One region of the Streptomyces sp. NPDC015130 genome, then DNA from elsewhere that is predicted to be linked to it. Evidence: predicted binding sites of a transcription regulator. Region 1 holds the regulator's gene; the other holds the start of a gene.

The links. The regulator HspR, encoded in region 1, represses chaperone genes until heat shock. The targets are predictions, from matches to a motif close to TTGAGNNNNNNNNNCTCAA.
Region 2: a site for HspR is predicted at 2,042-2,060, ahead of lon (endopeptidase La). Genes of this name have one in related genera too.

What each region holds. Positions count from the first base shown of each region.
Region 1 covers NZ_JBIBVC010000001.1:447,777-451,178, forward strand. The annotation lists gene dnaJ (molecular chaperone DnaJ) at 12-1,190, shown strand; gene ACF08F_RS02155 (heat shock protein transcriptional repressor HspR) at 1,195-1,638, shown strand; gene ACF08F_RS02160 (hypothetical protein) at 1,728-2,195, opposite strand; gene ACF08F_RS02165 (helix-turn-helix transcriptional regulator) at 2,201-3,205, opposite strand.
Region 2 covers NZ_JBIBVC010000017.1:196,853-200,254, forward strand. The annotation lists gene ACF08F_RS30140 (RNA polymerase sigma factor) at 1-390, opposite strand, end outside; gene ACF08F_RS30145 (hypothetical protein) at 642-1,268, opposite strand; gene ACF08F_RS30150 (GNAT family N-acetyltransferase) at 1,313-1,951, opposite strand; gene lon (endopeptidase La) at 2,083-3,402, shown strand, end outside.

The DNA of each region.
Region 1 (3,402 bases):
GAGGGACGTCGATGAGCACGAAGGACTTCGTCGAGAAGGACTACTACAAGGTTCTCGGCGTCCCCAAGGACGCCACCGAGGCCGAGATCAAGAAGGCGTACCGGAAGCTCGCCCGCGAGAACCACCCGGACGCCAACAAGAACGACGCCAAGGCGGAGGAGCGCTTCAAGGAGATCTCCGAGGCGAACGACATCCTCGGCGACCCCAAGAAGCGCAAGGAGTACGACGAGGCCCGCGCGCTGTTCGGGAACGGCGGCTTCCGGGCCGGCGGCCCGGGCGGCGGCTCGTTCAACTTCGACCTGGGCGACCTCTTCGGGGGAGCCCAGGGCGGGGCGGGCGGCGGCGGCTTCGGCGGCGGTGGCGGCATCGGGGACGTCTTCGGCGGCCTGTTCAACCGCGGGGCCGGCCCGGGTGCGCGCACCCAGCCGCGCCGCGGCCAGGACATCGAGTCCGAGGTGACGCTCAGCTTCATCGAGGCCGTCGAGGGCGCGACCGTACCGCTGCGGATGTCCAGCCAGCAGCCGTGCACGGCGTGCTCCGGCACCGGCGACAAGAACGGCACGCCCCGGGTGTGCCCGACCTGCGTCGGCACCGGGCAGGTCTCGCGCGGCAGCGGCGGCGGCTTCTCGCTCACCGACCCGTGCGTGGACTGCAAGGGCCGCGGCCTCATCGCCGAGAACCCCTGCGAGGTCTGCAAGGGCAGCGGCCGGGCCAAGTCCTCCCGCACCATGCAGGTCCGCATCCCGGCGGGCGTCTCCGACGGGCAGCGGATCCGGCTGCGCGGCAAGGGCGCGCCCGGCGAGCGCGGCGGGCAGAACGGCGACCTGTACGTCGTCGTGCACGTCGACGACCACGCGGTCTTCGGCCGCAAGGACGACAACCTCACCGTCACGGTGCCGGTCACCTTCACGGAGGCGGCGCTCGGCGGCGAGATCAAGGTCCCGACGCTCGGCGGCCCCGCGGTGACGCTCAAGCTGCCGGCGGGCACTCCGAACGGCCGGACCATGCGCGCCCGTGGCAAGGGCGCGGTCCGTAAGGACGGCACCCGGGGCGACCTCCTCGTCACGGTCGAGGTCGCGGTGCCGAAGGAGCTGGACGACAAGGCACGTGAGGCCCTGGAGACCTTCCGCGAGGCGACCGCCTCCGAGGACCCCCGGGCGGAGCTGTTCCAGGCCGCGAAGGGAGCGTGACCCCGTGGACGGGCGCCGACGCAATCCGTACGAACTGACCGACGAGTCGCCGGTGTACGTCATCTCGGTGGCGGCCCAGCTCTCCGGTCTGCACCCGCAGACCCTGCGGCAGTACGACCGTCTCGGCCTGGTCTCCCCGGACCGCACGGCGGGCCGCGGGCGGCGCTACTCGGCCCGTGACATCGAGCTGCTCCGTCAGGTGCAGGCGCTGTCGCAGGACGAGGGCATCAACCTCGCCGGCATCAAGCGCATCATCGAGCTGGAGAACCAGGTCGCGGCGCTGCAGGGCCGGATCGCCGAGCTGTCGGCCGCGGTCGACGGCGCGGCGGCGGCGATGCGCCAGCGCGAGGCCCAGGTGCACGCCTCGTACCGGCGCGACCTGGTGCCGTACACCGACGTGCAGCAGGCGAGCGCGCTGGTGGTCTGGCGCCCGAAGCGCGGCGAGTAAGCGCGGCGAGTAAGCGCGGGCACCAGCTTTCGCAGGTACACGCGAGGCCCCCTCCACCACGGTGGAGGGGGCCTCGCGCGTGTACTCCGCTACGGGATCATCTCGCCCACGATGTCGCCGAGGGTCTCCCACCAGGGCGCCGCCCCGGTGCCGAAAGCGGCGGCCAGGGCCGTGCCGACGGCCAGGTCGCGGGGGGTGGGCTCGCCGTCCCACTCGTCGATGACCCGGGCGTCGCCCGAGCAGGTGAGGATGCCGATCCGGCGCCCGTCGCGGGTGAGGCGGCTCTCGGTGTACCCGCAGGGCACGAGCCGGTAGCGGACGCCGTCGGTCCGGACGTCCACCCGGTAGGAGCGCCGCAGGAGCCGCCCGCGCGCGGGCCGGATGACGGCGGGTTCGCCGTCGACGCTGAGCGCGAGCAGGGCGGCCTTGCGGGTGCCTATGGGGGTGTGGGTGTCGGGGCCGGCCCCGGGAGCCCGTACGAGCTCCACGGTGGGCAGTCCCTGGCCGTGGACCCGGAGCGTCCCCGCGGGTCCGTCGAGGTCGATCTGTACGTACAAGGTGGTCAGTTGTCCTGTTCGAGGATGCCGGACTGGGCGATGAGGTAGCCGAGCTGGGCCCGGCTGCCGCTGCCGAGCGCGGAGGCGAGCTTGGCGATGTGGGCCCGGCAGGTACGGACGTTCATTCCGAGCCGCCGGGCGATGGCCTCGTCGACGTGTCCTTCGACGAGGAGCTTGGCGATGGACCGCTGGACGCCGCCGATGCCGTCCACGGACGGGCTGTAGGGGATCTCCTCCTCCCACGGCACGCCGTGCAGCCAGAACTGGTCGAAGACGCCGACGAGGTACTGGACGAGGCCTTCGTGGCGGAGTTCGAGGGCGACCTGCCGGTCGGTGCGGGCCGGGACGAAGGCGACCTTGCGGTCGACGATGATCAGCCGGTCGATGATCTCTTCGAGGGTGCGGAGTTCCAGCCCGTAGGGGGCGACCCGCTCCACGTACGCCAGCGTCGCGGGGTGGTGCCGGGCGGTGTGCTGGTAGAGCGTGCGCATCCGGACACCGCGGTCGAGCAGGGGTGCCATGCGGCGCAGGGCCGCTTCCAGCGTCTCGGGACGCCGTCCGCTGCCGGGCTGGATGGTGAGGAGCTCGGTCGTGCACTCGTTGATGACCCGGTCGAGCGTCGCGTTGATGACGCTGAGGCCTTCGAGGACCGTGATGGCCTGGGTGGCCGAGGGGTCCGGCGTGTGGATGGCGAGAAACGGTTCGAACGCGTCGGCCAGGGATATCGCGTGCTGGCGGCGGGCCTGTATCTCCTGCTCGATGGGGTGGATCAGCTGGTTGAGCGCTATCGAGGGCGGCACGGCGCGCAGCCACTGGCTGTCGTCCGGGTCCGGGTGGAGGAGGGAGAGTTCCGTCAGGCAGGGGGCGGCCTCGGCCTCGGAACGGGCGATCCGGCCTGTGCGGAGGGCGGTCGCGTACAGCTCCCTCCCGACGTCGCATAGCTCACCGTGACTGTGCTTATGGCCTGATTCGTCACCCTTGCGCATCATTCGCACCCCCCTCAGGGTCATGAATTACAGGAACATGATGCCCGGGTTGGCTGGTGGAAAGGGGCGATGGTGAGCCATCGTCTTAGCGCGGGGGGGAGGTAGTGATCAAAAGAGGTGGAGATCGGCCATGACCAGGATGGTTCGTGCACTTAGCGCCATAGCCGTTGCGGCGGCTGCTCTCGGTGCGCTCGCAGGCATCGGCGAGCCTTCGTGGGAGA
Region 2 (3,402 bases), on a different contig from region 1:
CTCCAGGCCCGCGAGCACCCGCTCCTCGGCGGAGGGTGCGGGGGCGGGCGGTTCGGCGGGTGCGGCGGCGCGGTCGGCGCGGGCCCGTGCCCGCTGGGCGTCGACCAGGCGCCGGGCGGCGATCACCCAGAGCCAGCCGCCGGCCTCGCCGCGGCCCCGGTGGGTGCCGGCCGAGCGCCAGACCGTGACGAAGGTGTCCTGGAGGACCTCCCGTACGGTCTCCTCGTCCGGGCAGCGCCGGGCGAGCCGGGCGTGCAGCCAGCCCGCGTGCCGGTCGTAGAGGACGCCGAGCGCTTTGGAGTCCCCCCGGGCGACCGCGCGCAGCAGCGCCGCGTCGTCGTCCTCGTCTCCCCCTGCGGGGCCTGCCCCTGAGGGGCGCAACAGTCTCACGCCCTCTCTATCGCGCCCGGACCCCGCTTCGGTTCACGGCGCCCGTGAGCCCGGCCTGTGAGCCCGGCCCGGGAGCCCGGCCCGTGAGCCCGGCCCGTGAGCCCGGCCCGGGAGTCCGGCCCGTGAGTCCGGCCCGTGGGCCCGGCCCGTGAGTCCGGCCCGTGGGCCCGGCCCATGAGCTTCGCCAGCAGGTCCCGCTCATCGCGCCCCGGAGCTCCTCCCGGTCGACGGCGGACCGGAGCCCCGCGGGCTCAGGGGTTCGTCGGCGGGCCGCCCTCCGGCAGGGCCGCGAAGACGCGCTGGAGGGCCGGCGGGCGCTCGCCGTCGCCCGAGACGACGAGGCGGTGGCGGTACGTGACGAAGTACTGGAACCCGTCGGCGATCGGGCTCCCCGTGGGCCGGTCCGGGACGCGCGCGTACGCCGGGTCCTCCAGGGCGGCCCGCAGCTCGGCGGCCTCGGCGGGCGTCTGCTGCCCCGTGCGGGGCGGCTTGGTGCCGGAGCGGCTCGTCCAGCTGCCGTCGTAGCGGACGACGAGCTGGTTGCGGACCCCGGCGAAGCCGCCGTTGACGACCACCTCGACGAGGACCTCGCCGGGCCGGGGCTCCTCGGAGGGGGCGGTCACGGTCGTCGTCGCGGTCGCCGTGGCACTCGGCGCGTTCGGCGTACCGGACGCGCTCGGCGTACCCGACGCACTCGGCGCGGAGGACGTACTCGGCGTGCCCGGCGTGCTCGGCACCGGCGGCGCCGTCACCTCCGACGCCGGTCCCCCCGGCGCGGGAGGCGTCCCGGACCCGCACGCGCCCGCGCCGCCGGCCAGGACCGCCGCCAGCAGCAGCGCCCCGCACCACTTCCCCCGTACGCCTCGGGCTCTCACCATGGATCGAGCATGCCTCCTGAGCGGTCCCCGGCGCAGCCGGACGGTCAGGTTCCCGAGCGGACGATCCCGGTGAGCGGCCCGCGGTAGCGCCAGTCGAGGGAGTCGTACAGCGCGAGGCCGTCCGTGGTCGCCGCGAGCACCCCGGTCTCGGCGCCGGCCTGAGCGGCTGCCGCCTCCAGGGTCCGCATGACGTTCGCGCCGAGGCCGCGGCGCCGGTGCGCGGGGTCGGTCTCGATCTGGTCGGCGACGGCGGTGGAGCCGGTCGGGGCGATCTGGCCGCGCGCGGCGAGGGTGCCGTCCGGGGCGAGGATCCGGACCCGGACGACCCCGTCGCGTACCTCGGTGGTCCGCGCGTACCCCTCGGGCGGCGCGGGGCGGGCGCCCGGGTCCAGCGGCTTGACCATCATGAAGCCGGGGTCGTCGGGGACGGTCCACCCCTCGGTGATCCACGGCGCCACCTCCTCCGGCGTCGCCATCACCTTGAGCCAGCTGTACGGCTCGGTGAGCCGCTCGCACAGCGCGCCGACGGAGTCCGCGTCGGGGGCCGGCAGCACGTGCCGGACGACGTGCCGGGGCAGGCCGACGTCGATCCGGTAGCCCCAGGGCTCCACGACGGCGGACGGGGTCCCCCGGGAGACGGTCCAGCCGGCCACCCACATCGAGGTAATAGCTGCGATATCCATAGAGGTATTACATCGGCAGCTCGCGACCGCGCGAAAGGGTGATCGCTCAGAGCGAACTGCCCCCGGGGAACATTCCTGGGCTCATGTGCATTGAGTCCGTACAGCTCAACTTGACTGCCGAAGGGGAGATCATGGCTTCTGCGTCCAAGGCGTCCGCGCCGCTCACTCTGCCTGTGCTGCCGCTCGACGACGAGGTCGTGCTGCCCGGAATGGTGGTGCCGCTGGACCTCTCCGACAACGATGTGCGGGCCGCCGTCGAGGCCGCCCAGGCCGCCGCCCGCCCGGGAGGCGGCAAGCCGCGGGTCCTGCTCGTCCCCCGCGTCGACGGGACCTACGCCGGTACCGGTGTCCTCGGCCTCGTCGAGCAGGTCGGACGCCTGTCCGACGGCGACCCCGGCGCGCTGATCCGCGGCCTCGGCCGCGTCCGCATCGGCGCCGGCACGACCGGGCCCGGCGGCGCGCTGTGGGTCGAGGGCAGCACCGTCGAGGAGACCCTGCCCGACCCGCTGCCCGGCTCCGTGAACGAGCTGGTCAGGGAGTACAAGGCACTCGCCACCAGCTGGCTCAAGAAGCGCGGAGCCTGGCAGGTCGTCGACCGCGTCCAGCAGATCGACGGCGTCGGCGCCCTCGCCGACAACTCCGGCTACTCGCCCTTCCTCACCGTCGAGCAGAAGGTCGAGCTCCTGGAGACCGCCGACCCGGTCGCCCGACTCAAGCTCGCCACCGCCCAGCTCCGCGAGCACCTCGCCGAGCAGGACGTCGCCGAGACCATCGCCAAGGACGTCCAGGAAGGTGTCGACAAGCAGCAGCGCGAGTTCCTGCTCCGCCGCCAGCTCGAAGCCGTCCGCAAGGAGCTCCGCGACCTCAACGGCGAGGCCGAGGGTGACGAGTCCGACGACTACCGCGCCCGCGTCGAGGCCGCCGACCTCCCCGAGAAGGTCCGCGAGGCGGCCCTCAAGGAGGTCGAGAAGCTGGAGCGGTCCAGCGACCAGTCCCCCGAGGGCTCCTGGATCCGCACCTGGCTCGACACCGTCCTCGAACTGCCCTGGAACGAGCGGACCGAGGACCGGTACGACATCCCCGGCGCGCAGTCCGTCCTCGACGCCGAGCACGCGGGCCTGGAGGACGTGAAGGAGCGCATCACCGAGTACCTCGCGGTGCGCAAGCGCCGTGCCGAGCGCGGCCTCGGCGTCGTCGGCGGCCGCCGCGGCGGAGCCGTTCTCGCCCTCGTCGGCCCGCCCGGCGTCGGCAAGACCTCCCTCGGCGAGTCCGTCGCCCACGCGATGGGACGGAAGTTCGTCCGCGTCGCCCTCGGCGGCGTACGCGACGAGGCCGAGATCCGCGGTCACCGGCGCACGTACGTCGGCGCCCTGCCCGGCCGGATCGTGCGGGCGATCAAGGAGGCCGGCTCGATGAACCCGGTGGTCCTGCTCGACGAGATCGACAAGGTC